4 regions of the Streptomyces sp. NPDC018693 genome follow, and region 4 is predicted to be linked to each of the others. Evidence: riboswitches for the same ligand, from Rfam matches in the RefSeq annotation. Region 4 holds a riboswitch; each other region holds the start of a gene.
The links. Region 4 has a riboswitch for cyclic di-AMP ahead of ACH5AC_RS04260 (M23 family metallopeptidase). Riboswitches for the same ligand answer to the same signal wherever they lie in the genome.
Positions count from the first base shown of each region.

Region 1: linked by a shared signal. The riboswitch ahead of ACH5AC_RS32750 (peptidoglycan DD-metalloendopeptidase family protein) and the one ahead of ACH5AC_RS04260 (M23 family metallopeptidase) in region 4 are both predicted to bind cyclic di-AMP.
Region 2: linked by a shared signal. The riboswitch ahead of ACH5AC_RS25640 (transglycosylase family protein) and the one ahead of ACH5AC_RS04260 (M23 family metallopeptidase) in region 4 are both predicted to bind cyclic di-AMP.
Region 3: linked by a shared signal. The riboswitch ahead of ACH5AC_RS00815 (NlpC/P60 family protein) and the one ahead of ACH5AC_RS04260 (M23 family metallopeptidase) in region 4 are both predicted to bind cyclic di-AMP.

Region 1 covers NZ_JBIRZZ010000018.1:51,641-55,657, forward strand. Annotated here, with positions in the region: gene ACH5AC_RS32745 (alpha-galactosidase) at 1-1,541, shown strand, start outside; cyclic di-AMP (ydaO/yuaA leader) riboswitch at 1,848-2,006, shown strand; gene ACH5AC_RS32750 (peptidoglycan DD-metalloendopeptidase family protein) at 2,011-3,018, shown strand; gene ACH5AC_RS32755 (SGNH/GDSL hydrolase family protein) at 3,259-4,017, shown strand, end outside.
Region 2 covers NZ_JBIRZZ010000010.1:186,939-190,955, forward strand. Annotated here, with positions in the region: gene eno (phosphopyruvate hydratase) at 98-1,378, opposite strand; gene ACH5AC_RS25640 (transglycosylase family protein) at 1,700-2,416, opposite strand; cyclic di-AMP (ydaO/yuaA leader) riboswitch at 2,421-2,567, opposite strand; gene ACH5AC_RS25645 (transglycosylase family protein) at 2,822-3,835, opposite strand.
Region 3 covers NZ_JBIRZZ010000001.1:161,300-165,316, forward strand. Annotated here, with positions in the region: gene ACH5AC_RS00810 (hypothetical protein) at 53-406, shown strand; gene ACH5AC_RS00815 (NlpC/P60 family protein) at 490-1,707, opposite strand; cyclic di-AMP (ydaO/yuaA leader) riboswitch at 1,716-1,887, opposite strand; gene pcrA (DNA helicase PcrA) at 2,140-4,017, shown strand, end outside.
Region 4 covers NZ_JBIRZZ010000002.1:18,980-22,996, reverse strand. Annotated here, with positions in the region: gene ribA (GTP cyclohydrolase II) at 1-159, opposite strand, end outside; gene ACH5AC_RS04275 (MarR family winged helix-turn-helix transcriptional regulator) at 299-820, opposite strand; gene ACH5AC_RS04270 (dihydrofolate reductase family protein) at 936-2,081, shown strand; tRNA gene ACH5AC_RS04265 (tRNA-Met) at 2,167-2,240, shown strand; cyclic di-AMP (ydaO/yuaA leader) riboswitch at 2,557-2,716, shown strand; gene ACH5AC_RS04260 (M23 family metallopeptidase) at 2,724-3,782, shown strand; gene ACH5AC_RS04255 (PrsW family intramembrane metalloprotease) at 4,013-4,017, opposite strand, start outside.

The DNA.
Region 1 (4,017 bases), on a different contig from region 4:
CACTCACCTACGGCGAGAAGGTCATCGGCAGCCGGCGCGGCCACACCGGGCACCAGCACCTGCCCTGGGTCGCCCTGGACACCGACGCCACCGAGGAGCGCGGGGAGGTCTACGGCTGCGCCCTCGGCTGGTCGGGTTCGTGGCGGATCGCCGTCGCCCAACTCCCCGACGCGCGCGTGCAGATCACCGGCGGCGCCGGGCACGACGACTCCGGCCTGCTGAGCCTGGCGGCGGGGGACTCCTTCACCACGCCCGTCTTCGCCGGTCTGTGGAGCGACGGTGGCTTCGGCGGCGCGAGCCGTGCCTGGCACGCCTACCAGCGCGCGTACGTCATCCCGGACGCCGACCAGGACCGGCCGGTGCTGTTCAACTCGTGGGAGGCCACCACCTTCGACATCTCCGAGGAGCAGCAGGCGGCCCTCGCCCGGCGGGCGGCGGCGATCGGCGTCGAGCTGTTCGTCGTCGACGACGGCTGGTTCGGTGCGCGCACCAGCGACCGCGCCGGACTCGGCGACTGGACCCCCAACCCCGATCGCTTCCCCTCCGGGCTCAAGCCGCTCGCCGACTACGTGCACGCGCTCGGGATGCGGTTCGGCATCTGGGTCGAGCCCGAGATGGTCAACCCGGACAGCGACCTGTACCGGGCACACCCCGACTGGGTGCAGTACCAACCGGGACGAAAGCGGACGGAATTTCGCAATCAGCTCGTGCTGAACCTCGCGCGCGAGGATGTGCGGGAGTATCTGTGGGAGCAGCTCCACGGTCTTCTCTCCAGCGCGCCCGTCGACTATGTGAAGTGGGACTTCAACCGCTGCTTCACCGACGCCGGATGGCCGGGCGACCCGTACCCGCAGCGCCTCTGGGTGGACCATGTGCGCGCCCTCTACGCCCTGCTGGACCGGCTGCGCGAGGCCCACCCGGGCGTCGCCTTCGAGTCCTGCTCGGGCGGCGGCGGGCGCATCGACCTCGGCGTCCTGAGCCGTACGGACCAGGTGTGGACCTCCGACAACACCGACCCGCTGGACCGGCTCACCATCCAGCACGGCTTCAGTCAGGTCCATCCCGCGCGCGTGATGGCCGCCTGGGTCACCGACAGCCCCAACACCCAGCTCAACGGCCGGGTCAGCTCGCTGCGCTTCCGCTTCGTCAGCGCGATGGCCGGGGTGCTCGGCGTCGGCGGCGACCTCGCCGAGTGGAGCGAGGAGGAGCTCGCCGAGGCCGGCGAGTGGGTCGCCCTCTACAAGGAGATCCGGCCTCTCGTCCAGCGCGGCGACCTCTACCGGCTGCGGCCCCCGGAGGGCGGGCTGAGTGCCGTGCAGTACGTCCGCGGCGACGAGTCCGTCGTCCTGGCCTGGCTCCAGGCCCAGCGGTACGGCGAACCCGTACCGGCGGTGCGGCTGCGCGGGCTCGACCCGACAGCGTCGTACGAATGCCTTGAAACGGGCGAAACGCATCGAGGGGCGCTGCTGCTGCACCATGGGCTGGATGCCGGGCTGCGTGGCGACCTGGATGCGACGGTTCTCCGGCTGCGTCGTATCTGAGCGTTCTGTCCGAATTGCAGCCTTCGTTCCAACTCGCTCTGGAATGGGGAGAGCTGGAGCAGCGTCACGTGAGCATCGTCATATCCGTGACCGAGCGTTGTCCGTCATGTTCACGTAATCGAGCCTCCTTTCAAGGGGATTTGGTGAAACGGCAGGTTCTTTGATGCACGCAGGGTGACTGGGAATTCTCACAGGGGATCACGAGAAAAGCGGGGCCCGTGCAACCTCTGCTTGTTTCCGTGCGTCTTGGTCGCTTACGTTCGCCACCAATCCGGACGGACGCCCAATCCTGCCGCCGACCGGAGCCCCACACACTCACCCGTGACGGCAGGAGCGGGGGACCCACAGGTATCACCGCCTGTTCCGGTCTCCGGAACGGCTAGGGGTAAAGCCGCGTCCCCGGACGCGGCCGGGCATCTCCAGCCCGCACCCGACAGCTCACCTCGCAGGCGCCGGAGAGGAATTCGCCATGCCCGCGAAGGGTAAGCACCGCCGCTCGAAGACCCCGCGCTTCGCCCGCTCGATCGCCGTCGCCGGATCCGGTGGCGTCGCGCTCGCTCTCCCGCTGCTGGGTGCCACCGGCGCCCACGCCGCCCCGGCCCAGTCCGTTTCGGCCCAGTCCGTTTCGCAAAAGGCCGTGCAGTCCGCCCCGGTGACGCAGAAGGCCGAAAAGGCGAGCGCCGAGAAGAAGAGCACGGAAAAGAAGGCCGCCGCGACGATCTACACGGTCCGCCCCGGCGACTATCTCTCGAAGATCGCCGACGAGCAGAACGTCAGTGGTGGCTGGCAGCGGCTCTACCGCGACAACCGCGCGGCCATCGGCGGCGACCCGTCACTGATCCACCCCGGCCTCAAGCTGTCGATCGGCAAGAAGGCCGCGTCGACGGGCACCACAAAGAAGTCGTCGTCCTCGAACTCCTCGAACTCCTCGAAGTCGTCGAAGTCGTCGGCGAAGTCCACGACGCCGAAGACGCAGAAGTCCACGACGCAGAAGTCGACGCCGTCGAAGTCCACGACGTCGAACTCCTCCTCGTCCGCGACGACGTCGGCCGGTACGCAGACCGCCGCGACCGGCTACACCGCGCCCGTCTCCGCCGGCGTGGGCACCGCCTACCGCGTCGCCGGCAGCATGTGGTCCAGCGGCTACCACACCGGTGTCGACTTCGTCGTCCCGACCGGCACCTCCCTCAAGGCCGTCGGCGCCGGCACGGTCGTCTCCGCCGGCTGGGGCGGCGCGTACGGCAACCAGGTCGTCATCAGGCTCGCCGACGGCTACTACGCGCAGTACGCCCACCTGTCCGCGCTGTCCGTCTCGGCCGGCCAGAGCGTGAGCGCCGGCCAGCAGATCGGCCTCTCGGGTTCGACCGGCAACTCCACCGGTCCGCACCTGCACTTCGAGATCCGCACCACCCCGGACTACGGCTCGGACGTCGACCCGGTCGCCTACCTCCGCTCGCACGGGGTCTCCGTCGGCTGACCGCCCGCACACCGCCGAAGGCCGGACCCCCATCCCCTGGGTCCGGCCTTCGGCCGTTGTCCCCGTATCCGGGTATCCGGGTATCCGGGTATCCGGTCTTCACGTATTCCCGGGTTGACGGACTCTTGGGGAGTGGCTTATCTCACCGTCCGTCAACCCTTGCCTACGGTCGCGTAGGTCACAATCCGCAGTGAATCATGAACCGCTGTGGCAGACGATTCGAAGAGTGACAGCAGATCAGTGATCGGGTCGTACGTGGCGGTGGGGGACAGCTTCACCGAGGGCGTCGGCGACCCCGGCCCCGACGGGGCGTTCGTCGGCTGGGCCGACCGGCTCGCGGTCCTGCTCGCCGACCGGCGGCCCGAGGGCGACTTCAACTACACCAACCTCGCCGTGCGCGGGAAGCTGCTCGACCAGATCATGGCCGACCAGCTGCCGCGGGCGGTCGAACTCGCGCCGGACCTGGTGTCGTTCTGCGCGGGCGGCAACGACATCCTCCGTCCGGGCACCGACCCCGACGAGGTCGCCGAGCGGTTCGAGCGCGCGATCGCGGCGCTGACCGAGACGGCCGGCACGGTGCTGGTGACCACCGGCTTCGACACCCGGGGCGTCCCCGTGCTCAAGCACCTGCGCGGCAAGATCGCCACCTACAACGGGCATGTGCGCGCCATCGCCGACCGGTACGGCTGCCCGGTGCTCGACCTGTGGTCCCTGAAATCCGTGCAGGACCGCAGGGCCTGGGACGACGACCGGCTGCACCTCTCGCCCGAGGGGCACACGCGTGTGGCGCTGCGCGCCGGGCAGGCGCTGGGCCTGGAGGTGCCGGCCGACCCGGAGCAGCCCTGGCCGCCGCTTCCGCCGCGCGGCACCCTGGACGTGCGCAAGGACGACGTCCACTGGGCGCGGGAGTACCTGGTGCCGTGGATCGGCCGCCGGCTGCGCGGCGAGTCCTCCGGCGACCATGTCAGCGCCAAGGGCACGTTGTCCCCTGACGACATC
Region 2 (4,017 bases), on a different contig from region 4:
ACACGTGCGTACGTCCCCGCACACGGTACGGGACCGCGTACGGGGACGTACGTACGACGCTTCCTACGAGGGTGTACGAGGGCCTCCTACGAGGCCGTCAGCCCTTGAAGCGCGGGAAGGCGCTGCGGCCTGCGTACACCGCGGCGTCGTCGAGGATCTCCTCGATGCGCAGCAGCTGGTTGTACTTGGCCACGCGCTCGGAGCGGGCCGGGGCGCCGGTCTTGATCTGGCCGCAGTTGGTGGCGACGGCGAGGTCGGCGATGGTCACGTCCTCGGTCTCGCCGGAGCGGTGGGACATCATGCACTTGAAGCCGTTGCGCTGGGCCAGCTCGACGGCGTCCAGGGTCTCGGTGAGGGAGCCGATCTGGTTCACCTTCACCAGCAGGGCGTTGGCGGCGCCCTCCTCGATACCACGGGCCAGGCGCTCCGGGTTGGTGACGAACAGGTCGTCGCCGACGAGCTGGACCTTGTCACCGAGCTTGGCGGTGATGGTCTTCCAGCCCTCCCAGTCGTCCTCGAACAGCGGGTCCTCGATGGAGACCAGCGGGTACGCCTCGACCAGCTCGGCGTAGTACTCCGTCATCTCGGCGGCGGAGCGGTTCTTGCCCTCGAAGACGTACACGCCGTCCTTGTAGAACTCGGACGCGGCGACGTCGAGCGCCAGGGCGATCTGCTCGCCGGGGGTGTAGCCGGCCTCCTGGATGGCCTCCAGGATGAGGTCGAGGGCCTCGCGGTTGGAGCCGAGGTTCGGGGCGAAGCCGCCCTCGTCACCGAGGCCGGTGGCCAGGCCCTTGTTCTTCAGGACCTTCTTCAGGGTGTGGTAGACCTCGGCGCCCCAGCGCAGGGCCTCGGAGAACGACTCCGCGCCGATCGGGGCGATCATGAACTCCTGGATGTCCACGTTGGAGTCGGCGTGCGAGCCGCCGTTCAGGATGTTCATCATCGGCACCGGCAGCAGGTGCGCGTTCGGGCCGCCCAGGTAGCGGAAGAGGGGGAGGTCGCTGGCCTCGGAGGCGGCGTGGGCGACGGCGAGGGAGACGCCGAGGATGGCGTTGGCGCCGAGGGAGCCCTTGTTGTCGGTGGCGTCCAGATCGAACATGGCCTGGTCGATCAGGCGCTGCTCGGTGGCGTCGTAACCGACCAGCTCCGGGCCGATCTGCTCGATGACGGCGAGGACGGCCTTCTCGACACCCTTGCCCAGGTAGCGGCCCGGGTCACCGTCGCGGAGCTCGATGGCCTCGAAGGCGCCGGTGGAGGCGCCGGACGGGACGGCGGCACGACCCGTGCTGCCGTCGTCGAGGCCGACCTCGACCTCGACCGTGGGGTTGCCTCGGGAGTCCAGGATTTCCCGGGCTACGACGACGTCGATGGACGGCACGAGCATCTCCTTCTTGGGATGTGACGCTGGAAGTGCGGGGCCACGTGAGCCTTGCGACTAGAGCCTAACCGTCTCCGGGCCATCGGCCAGCCGACCGACCGTCCCGTGGACAAGGTCTGACGGTACCCATTGTTCCCGCGCGGAACAAAGGGCGGGTGAACAGTGGGCGAGGAAACGGGCGGGGAACCGGGCGGAGAAACAGTCGGGGACACGGGCGGAGAAACAGTCGGGGACACGGGCGGGGAAACGGGCGAGAAAAACCCCGCCCCGGCGCGCACGGGGGAAGAACGCGCCGGGGCGGGGAGCATACGAGCCCGCTTGTCACTTCAGGTGAAGCTGCTGGCCCGGGTAGATGAGGTCGGCGTCCTCGACGACGTCCTTGTTCAGCTCGAACAGCTTCTGCCAGCCGCCCTCGACACCGTGCTTCTCGGCGATACCGCTGAGGGTGTCGCCCTTGACGACCTTGTACTCGCCGTCGCCCTTCTTGACCTTCTTGCCGGTCGGGGTGGTGACCGTCTTCTGGCTCTTCTGGGTCTTCTGGGTCTTCTGCGTCTGCTGGCTCTGGGTGGCCGGGCGCTCGGTGGAGCGGTTGGTGCTCTGCTGCTCGGTGGAGCGGCCGGTGGTGCCGGTGCTCGTGTTCGAGGAGCTGGAGCCGCCGGAGTACGGGGTGCTCGACAGGCCGACGCCGCAGTGCGGCCAGGCGCCCTTGCCCTGACCCGCGAGGACCTTCTCGGCGATCTCTATCTGCTGCGCCTTGGTGGCGAGGTCGGCGCGGGCGGCGTACTGCGTGCCGCCGTACGCGGCCCAGGTGGAGGCGGAGAACTGCAGACCGCCGTAGTAGCCGTTGCCGGTGTTGATGGACCAGTTGCCGCCGGACTCGCACTGGGCGACGGCGTCCCACTCGGCCGCTGTGGCGGCGGAGGCGCTGCCGGATGCCATCAGCGGGGCGGCGACGGCGGCGGCGGTGACGCCGGCGACGGCGACTGCGCGGCTGGCCTTGGACGGACGACGGTGCTTGCCCTTGCCGGAGAACAGCATGGATCGATCCCCTCACCGACGCCTGCGAGGTGAGCTGTCGGGTTCGGGCCGGTTGAGTTGCCCGGCCACTCCCCCCTGCTGGGAGGTGTGGCTTCACCCCTAGCCGGATCCGGCGGTGAGGTCTCCCCGATCTCTCGGGCGAGATCCCTCAACTGCCGGGACCGGCACTTACCTTGGGTCCCCCGCTCCTGCCGACGGCGCTGGACGCGACGACTGTTCCCGGGCTGCCACTGGCAGGATTCGGCGTTGCGGCGGCCGGGGCTCGGATTGCCGAGCGGTCATGACCGTAGACACGCGATCCGCCGAATTTCAAAGACGATCAGGGCTTCTGAGACTCATCCCACACTTTCGCCAAACCGGACATTCCGGAGTGAAGTGGGGCGTGAACTCCCGCGCGTTTTCGCCCTATTCGCTACCGACGGACAGGGTCTGACCGGGGACGATATGGCTCGGGTCGGGGCCGATGACATCCTTGTTGCCGTCATAGAGGCCGCGCCATCCGCCGGTGACGTCAAGGGAGTCGGCGATGGAGGCGAGGGTGTCGCCGTCGCGGACGACATACGCGTCGCTCGCGGACTCCCCGGACCCCGCCGACTCCTCGGCGGGGGCGCCACGGTGGCGGCCGGTGCCGAGCGCACCGGTGTCGACGAGGCTCCAGGAACCCACACTCTGCCCCGAGTTGTCCGACTTCTCCCCATCGGCGGTGACCGTAGGTGAGCCGTCGGCCGCCTGAGCGCCCTCCACTCCAGGGTCGGCGGGGGCGGACGTATCGGACTTTGCGGAGCTGTCAGTCGTACCGGAAGAAGGGGTCGAAGGCGACGAGTCGGTGGACGTCTCGGCGGACGCACCGGTGGACGGGCCGACGGACGGAGACGTGGACACAGCGGAGGAACCGGAGGAACTGGAGGAACCGGACGAGTCGGACGGGCTGGAGGAACCAGAGGAGCTCGATGTCCCGCCGGTCGAACTCTTGGAGGAGTCCGAGAGGCCGGTGCCGGTCAGGGCGCCCTGAGGGAGGCCGGTGTCCACGGCGACCGTGCCGTTCGCCTTGGTGAGCCCGGCGGTCAGCCCGCAGGTGCCCCAGGCGCCGACCCCCTTCTCGGCGAGCAGCTTCTGGGCGACGGCTATCTGCTGCTTGCGGCTGGCCTGGTCGGCACTGGGCGCGTAGTCGAGACCGCCGTACGCCTCCCAGTCGTCCTGGGTGAGGCTCAGGCCGCCGTACTCGCCGTTGCCCTCGTCGGCGCTCCAGGAACCACCGGTCTCGCACTCCGCCACCTTGTCCCAGACCGTGCCGTCGGCCGCGCTCGCGCCGGACGCGCCCAGCAGCGGGATGGCGATGGCGGACCCGGTCACTCCGGCCGCGACGAGGAGCGCCGGGGCCTGGCGGGGGCGACGGTGACGACCGTTCCCGGAGAGCATGCGGGGGCCTTTCTCGAGACAGTGGTGACCGGCGCGGCGGATGCGCTGCTTACCCAACCGCGTTGACGAGTGAACGTATAGGCAGACGATCACTTGTCACAAGTTCATGCCGCGCAGATCACGTGAAGATCACAGAGGTGAGGGTGCGTCATGTTTGCCACGGTGAAGGCACCGCCGAGGCA
Region 3 (4,017 bases), on a different contig from region 4:
AGGGTGGGCCGGTGTCGGAGGAGACCCACCCGGCTGATTAGCATCCGGCCTCATGGACGTACTCATCCATCTCTTCGTCGGCCTGCACATCATCGGCATCGGCGCGCTCCTCGGCGGCTTCCTCACCCAGATGAAGGCGATGGGCGAGGGCACCGCCCGCTTCGTCCCCGCGATGCTGCACGGCGCGGCCACCATGCTGATCACCGGCGTTGTCCTGGTCGGCCTCAACCAGTCGGAATACGGACACGTCAACAACGTCAAGATCGGCGTGAAGCTGGCGCTGCTGATCGTGATCCTCGGGCTGGTGTACGTCCAGCGCGACGAGGAGAAGGTGGACAAGCGGTTGTTCGGCCTGGTCGGGCTACTGACCACGGCGAACATCTTCATCGCCGTGCTGTGGACCTGACCGGGCCGCGCCCGTACCGCCGCAGCTGATCCGCGCGCGTGCGGCGCACAAGCCACCGCACGCGCGCGTACGTGCGTGCCCGGTTACGCCGGGCGGACGACGCTGTGGATCGATGACTCGCCGTCGTAGTAGATCGACTCCTCGCGGACGTACGCGCCCGGCTTGGGGGCGTGGATCATCATGCCGTTGCCGATGTAGAGGCCGACGTGGCTGATGTCGTCGTAGAAGAAGACGAGGTCACCGGGCTGGGCGTTGGAGAGGGAGACCGTGGTGCCGGCGTTGACCTGGTCCCAGGTGGTGCGGGGCAGGGTGACGCCGGCGGCCTTCCAGGCGGCCTGGGTGAGGCCGGAGCAGTCGTAGGAGTCGGGGCCGGTGGCTCCCCAGACGTACGGCTTGCCGATCTGGGCGCGGGCGAAGGCGAGGGCCTTCTCGGCCTTGGTGGCGTACGAGGAGTCGGTGGACGTGGAGCCGGTGGAGGTGGAGTCCGAGGCAGAGGTAGAGGTAGAGGTAGAGGTAGAGCCTGAGGAGGTCGATGTGCTGCTCTCCTGCTGGGCCGCTTCCTGGGCCGCCGCCTCGCGGGCCGCCTGTTCCTCCGCCTGCCGCTTGGCCAGCTCGGCGGCCTTGCGGGCGGCCTCCTCCTGCTTCTGGCGCTCGATCTCGGCCAGCCGGGCCTTCTCCTCCGCCGTCAACTCCGCCAGCAGCACGCGCGCGTCGCTGAGCTTCTTCTGGACGGTGGCTTTGGCGGTCTTGAGCTCGTTCTGGGTCTCGGTGAGGGCCTGGAGGCTCTGGGTGGCCTCCTGGCGCTTCTTCATCGTCTCCGACTGCTCGGTGAAGTAGTCGTCGACCGCGCTCTTCTGGCGGTCGGTCAGACGGCTCATCAGCTGCGCCGTGTCGAAGTAGTCCTGTGCGGACTCCGCGAGCAGGAAGGTCGCCGTGTCGGGCACGACGGCGCCGGTGCGGTACTGGGCGGCGGCGAAGGACCCCAGCTTCTCCCGCGCCTGGTTGAGCCGCTGGGTGCGCTGGGCGACGTCGTCCAGGAGGCTGTCGACCTGCTTGCGCTGCTTGGCCGTCTTCTCCTTGGCGGCGTTGTACTTCTCTGTCGCCGACTCCGCCTGGCGGTAGAGATCGTCGACCTTCTTCTCGACCTCCTCCAGGCTGGGCCTGTCGTCGTCGGAGGGTGCGGCGTTCGCCGTCTGGGAGAGCAGGGCCACGGAGGTCAGAGCGGCGGTGGCGAGGGCGGGGGTGCGTATCCCGGCCACGCGCGTGCCGCCGAAGCGCGGCTTGCGGTGCTGCGACGCCAAGGGAGGCGACTCCTTCCATGTTCCGCCTACCGAGTTAGCTGTCGGGTTCGGGCGGATGGTTCGGAAGGGTTGCCCTACGGCTCGTCCCCGCAGGGGAGTCGTGCCGATTCACCCCAAGGTCGGTGGGTCCCCGGCTCCGGCTGCCGCGAGGGGGCGCGCCGGACTCGGCGGAGGCCGCGCGGCCCGGCGACGTTCGCCGGTGGGTGTCGTACGGCCTGCCCGGCACGGTAGCCAACTCGTGTGGCCCCTGTGAAGGTTGATGGGTGATATGCCCGATACATTTCCGTGACCTTTTTCGGGCGGCTCCGGACGGTGACAGCGGTGCCCCTCAGGGTGAGGTGAGGAGCCTCACCCACGGATCCTCGCCCGGATCCCGGGATGTTCCCGGGACGGCGGCCGGTTGTCAGTGGGGAGCCCTAGACTCGGAGAGCGATGAGCAGCCTCTTTGACGACAGCTTCCTGGCGGACCTCCAGGCCCCCCGCGGGCACGGGGAGGAGCCCCCGCCGCCGCCCGAGGACGATCACGCTCCGGAGCCGATTCCGGACGATCTGTTCGGCGGGAAGTTCGACGTGCCCCCGGACCGGGACGCCTACTATCGCGACGGCGCCCCGCGCCCCGCCCTGGACGCCGCCGCCCTGGTCGAGGGGCTCAACGAGAACCAGCGCGCCGCCGTCGTGCACTCCGGCACCCCACTGCTCATCGTCGCCGGCGCCGGCTCGGGCAAGACCCGTGTGCTCACCCACCGCATCGCCCATCTGCTCGCCGACCGGAATGTGCACCCCGGCCAGATCCTCGCGATCACCTTCACCAACAAGGCCGCGGGTGAGATGAAGGAGCGCGTCGAGCAGCTCGTCGGCCCGCGTGCGAACGCGATGTGGGTCATGACGTTCCACAGCGCGTGCGTGCGCATCCTGCGCCGCGAGAGCAAGAAGCTCGGCTTCACCTCGTCGTTCTCGATCTACGACGCCACCGACTCCAAGCGCCTGATGGCCCTGGTCTGCCGCGACCTGGACCTCGACCCCAAGCGCTTCCCGCCCAAGTCCTTCAGCGCCAAGATCAGCAACCTGAAGAACGAACTGATCGACGAGGAGGACTTCGCCGCCCAGGCGTCCGACGGCTTCGAGAAGACCCTCGCCCAGGCGTACGCGCTGTACCAGTCCCGCCTCCGCGAGGCCAACGCGCTCGACTTCGACGACCTGATCATGACGACGGTCAACCTGCTGCGCGCCTTCCCGGACGTCGCCGAGCACTACCGCCGCCGATTCCGGCACGTCCTGGTCGACGAGTACCAGGACACCAACCACGCCCAGTACGCGCTCGTGCGCGAACTCGTCGGCACCAGCGAGCACCCCGTCGACGTACCCCCCAGCGAGTACGACGTCCCGCCCGCCGAGCTGTGCGTCGTGGGCGACGCCGACCAGTCGATCTACGCCTTCCGCGGCGCGACCATCCGCAACATCCTCCAGTTCGAGGAGGACTACCCGGACGCGACGACGATCCTGCTGGAGCAGAACTACCGCTCCACCCAGACGATCCTCTCCGCCGCCAACGCGGTCATCGAGCGCAACGAGTCCCGCCGCCCCAAGAACCTGTGGACCAACGCGGGCGCGGGCGCGCGCATCACCGGCTATGTCGCCGACACCGAGCACGACGAGGCGCAGTTCGTCGCCGACGAGATAGACCGCCTGGTCGACGCGGGCGAGACGAAGGCCGGCGACGTCGCCGTCTTCTACCGCACCAACGCCCAGTCCCGTGTCTTCGAAGAGGTCTTCATCCGCGTCGGTCTGCCCTACAAGGTCGTCGGTGGCGTCCGCTTCTACGAGCGCAAGGAGGTCCGGGACGTCCTGGCCTACCTGCGGGTGCTCGCCAACCCGGAGGACTCCGTCCCGCTGCGCCGCATCCTCAACGTGCCCAAGCGCGGCATCGGCGAGCGCGCCGAAGCGATGATCGACGCACTGAGCCAGCGCGAGAAGATCAGCTTCCCGCAGGCACTCAAGCGCGTCGACGAGGCGTACGGCATGGCCGCGCGGTCCACCAACGCGGTCAAGCGGTTCAACGCGCTCATGGAGGAGCTGCGCACGGTCGTCGAGTCGGGCGCCGGCCCGGCGACGGTTCTCGAGGCCGTGCTGGAGCGCACCGGCTACCTCGCCGAGCTGCAGGCGTCCACCGACCCGCAGGACGAGACCCGCATCGAGAACCTCCAGGAGCTGGCCGCCGTGGCCCTGGAGTTCGAGCAGGAGCGCGGGGAGGGTGAGCAGAGCACGCTGGCCGACTTCCTGGAACAGGTCGCCCTGGTCGCCGACTCCGAC
Region 4 (4,017 bases):
GCCGGGGGCGGGGCCGCCGAGGACGACCGCCACGTGTTCCTGGCCGTCGGCCAGGCCGTGGAAGGTGACGAGCTCGGTGTCGACGGAGTAGCCGTCGTGGAAGCGCAGCGGTACCCGGACGCGGGAGCGCGGCGTGGCGGCGGGGAAGTCAGCGGGCATGCGGGTCTCCGGGTTCTTGCGTCCCTGGCCGTTCTGCTTCAGATTTGAAGCAGAACCTCGGATCGAGACCCTACATGTGCTTCAAAGTTGAAGCAACTAATTTGTGTCGCGGCTCACGAGCGGGATTCTGTGTCTCGGCTCACGAGCAGGGCGTCGAGCGTCGCCGCCACGGCAGATCGTCCGGCCCGGAACCCTTCTCCGGTGAGCGCTCGCCCTGCAACGCCCGCAGGATCTGCGAGGAGATCTCCTCCAACTGCGCCACCTGCTCGGCGCTGAGGTGGTCGAACAGCGAGGCGCGTACGGTCTCCACATGTCCCGGCGCCGTACGCTCCAGCACCGCCATCCCCTCGTCCGTCAGTGCGGCCACGCTGCCCCGCTTGTCCCACCGGCACTGCTCACGCCGGATCAGCCCGTCCTTCTCCAGCCGGGTCACCGCGTACGTCAGCCGACTGCGCGTGATCTTCGTCTGCTCGGCGAGCTCGGTCATCCGCATCCGCCGCTCCGGCGCCTCGGAGAGGTTCGCGAGGATGGAGTAGTACAGATGAGGCATGCCGGCGTCCTGCTGGAGCTGCCGGTCGAGCGTGTCCCCCAGCAGGAGGTTGGCGGCGATGTACGCGCGCCAGGCGCGCTGCTCGTCGGGGGTCAGCCAGCGGGTCGTCATGCCCCCAGTGTAAGTTTGTTTCAAACTTGAACCAAGCCCCACCGCTCCAAGCCCCACCGCTCCAAGCCCCACCGCTCCAAGCCCACCCTCCAAGCCGACGAGAGAGCGCGCACCCATGCCGTACCCGTACGTCCTGCTGTCCGCCGCCGTCTCCCTCGACGGCTACCTCGACGACACCGGCCCCGACCGCCTGCTGCTCTCCAGCCCCGCCGACTTCGACCGCGTCGACCAGGTCCGCGCCTCCGTCGACGCCATCCTGATCGGCGCCGGCACCATCCGCGCGGACAACCCCCGCCTCCTCGTCAACTCCCCCGAGCGCCGCGCCGCCCGCGTCGCCGCCGGCCGGCCCGCCTACCCCCTCAAGGTCACCGTCAGCGGCTCGGGCGACCTCGACCCGACGGCCAACTTCTGGCACACCGGCGGCGACAAACTCGTCTTTACGACGGACAAGGGCGCCGAAGTCGCCAGGCGCGCGCGGCTCTCCGCCGACGTCGTCGCGCTCGGCCCCGACCTCGACTGGCGCCGCCTGCTGGAGCACCTGCACGACGTGCGGGGCGTACGCCGCCTCATGGTCGAGGGCGGCGGCACCATCCACACCCAGCTCCTCCAGCAGGGCCTCGCCGACGAACTCCAGCTGGTCCTCGCCCCCCTCTTCGTCGGCGACCCGACCGCCCCCCGCCTCTTCGGCCCCGGCGCCTATCAGCCCGGCCGCCTGCGCCTCGTGGAGACCCGCCGCATCGAGGACGTCGTCCTCATGCGCTACGAGCCCACCGCCCCCGGCACCGGCCCGCTGCCCACCGCCGCCGACCACCACTGGCTCACCCTCGCCTGCGAACTGGCCGCCCAGTGCCCGCCTTCGGAGACGGCGTTCAGCGTCGGCGCGGTGGTCGTGGCCGCCGACGGCACGGAACTCGCCCGGGGGCACTCACGCGAGGCCGGCGACCCCGTCGTGCATGCCGAGGAAGCCGCCCTGGCCAAGCTCGACCCGTCCGACCCACGCCTGCCCACCGCCACCGTCTACAGCAGCCTGGAGCCGTGCACCCGCCGCGCCTCCCGCCCCACCCCCTGCGCCCGCCTGATCCTCGACGCGGGCATCGGCAGGGTGGTGACGGCCTGGCGGGAGCCGGACACGTTCGTGGTGGCGGCCGACGGCGCGGGCCAGCTGACGGCGCGGGGCGCCACCGTGGTCGTACTGCCGGAGCACGAGGGGCGGGCGAAGCGGCCGAACCTTCATCTCACGGGCCGAGGCGACCGCCCCTGACCAGGCGGAAAGACCGCCTCTGACCAGGGAGAAGCAACCGTTTCGCTTTCTGCCCCGCACATGCCGTACACTGAAGACACAACGACGCGGGGTGGAGCAGCTCGGTAGCTCGCTGGGCTCATAACCCAGAGGTCGCAGGTTCAAATCCTGTCCCCGCTACTGAAGGCCGAGGGCCGGAATCCGTAAGGGTTCCGGCCCTCGGTGTTTGTCTTCGCTCCGTCCCCCATCACCATCCGTGACCGGTCGAGCGCCCTGCGCATAACATCTGAGTCACCATCAAAATGAGTGTGACTGCTGATGTGTCGCCGGATCGCCCTCACGAGGGGTCAACTCGCCCGATTTGCACGGGTCCTGTCCTGAAAGTCCAGGCCAGAAAGTCGTGATGATCAAGGGGAACGGCTTGGAAACCCGCCCCCGGGTCTATTAACGTTCGATAACGCAGCGCGGTCGTCCCAGCCGTCACAAGAGGCGGCTCCGTGCGCACGCGCCGAATCCCGTAAGGGAACCGGGGAACCACCACCTTGGGGTGAATCACGCGGACACCGCCGCTGAGCAGCGGCCGGTATACGCGCGTAGGAGACCTTCCCGCTCCGAACCCGTCAGCTAACCCGGTAGGCGACGGAAGGAAAGGAGTACGCCCGCGTGGCGTCCAACCGGCCTGCCCCAGAAGCCCCCATCGCGCCGAGCCAGCCTCCCACCGAGACCTTCGGCTACGGCAGCTACCGCACCGACGAGGGCCCCTGGGAGGAATGGAACCCCACCGCGGAGTCCATTCGTCCGGTACGCGGCAGGCACCGCGTCGCCAAGCAGCGCGGCGGCGGATTCGCCCGCAGCTCCACCGTCCTCGGCGTCGGCGTCATAGCCGCCGTCAGCGCGGGCGGCATGGCCAGCGCCAACACCGGCAAGCCGCCGGTCTCCATCTCCCTGCCCGACCTGCCGGGCGTCGGCTCGCTGATCTCCGACGACGACGGCGGCTCCGACGACACCGAGGTCGACGCCGGGCCCGCGCTCAGCACCTTCGGCGCCGTCGCCGCTGCCGCCTCCGACGACAGCGACCAGGGCGCCTCCGACGCCGGCGAGGCGCTGCGCAACCGGATCATCGCGCAGGCCGAGTCGCAGCAGACCCAGGTCGAGACCCGGGCCCAGGCCGCCGCCGAGGCAGCGGTCGCCAAGGCGGAGGCCGAAGCCGCCGCCAAGGCCGAGCAGGAGGCCAAGGCCGCCGCCGAGGCCGCCAAGAAGAAGGCCGAGGAGGAAGCCGCGCGCAAGGCCGAGGAGGCACGCCTCGCCGAGCTCGCCAAGCAGTACACGCTGCCGACCTCCTCGTACACGATCACCTCGACCTTCGGCCAGGCCGGCGCCTACTGGTCCTCCGGCTACCACACCGGCCTCGACTTCGCGGCGCCCACCGGCACGCTCCTCAAGGCCGTCCACAGCGGCACCATCACCTTCGCCGGGTGGGACGGGTCCTACGGCTACAAGACCGTCCTCACCCTCGACGACGGCACCGAGGTCTGGTACGCCCACCAGTCGTCGATCAGCGTGAGCGTGGGGCAGAAGGTGGCCACCGGCGATGTGATCGGGCGCGTCGGCGCGACCGGCAACGTCACCGGTGCGCACCTGCACATGGAGGTCCACCCCGACGGCCAGGCCAGCGGCATCGACCCGGCGGCCTGGCTGCGCAGCAAGGGCCTGAGCGTCTGAGCCACGGCTCTTCACGAACCCCCGGCAGCCCCGACGGCACCCCCCCCCGACGTCAGGGCTGCCGGTCTTTTGTGCGTTGTTCGCGGGGTCTGTGGAATGGGCGTGTCCTGAGCGGGCGTTGAGCTGATACCTGACGACTCGTGGTCGCGACAGAGTCACCTTCCGCCGCAACGGCGATCAGCCACAACCCCGCAGCCCGGCGGTGGCACATCCTCCGCAACCCCTCCCGCTCACA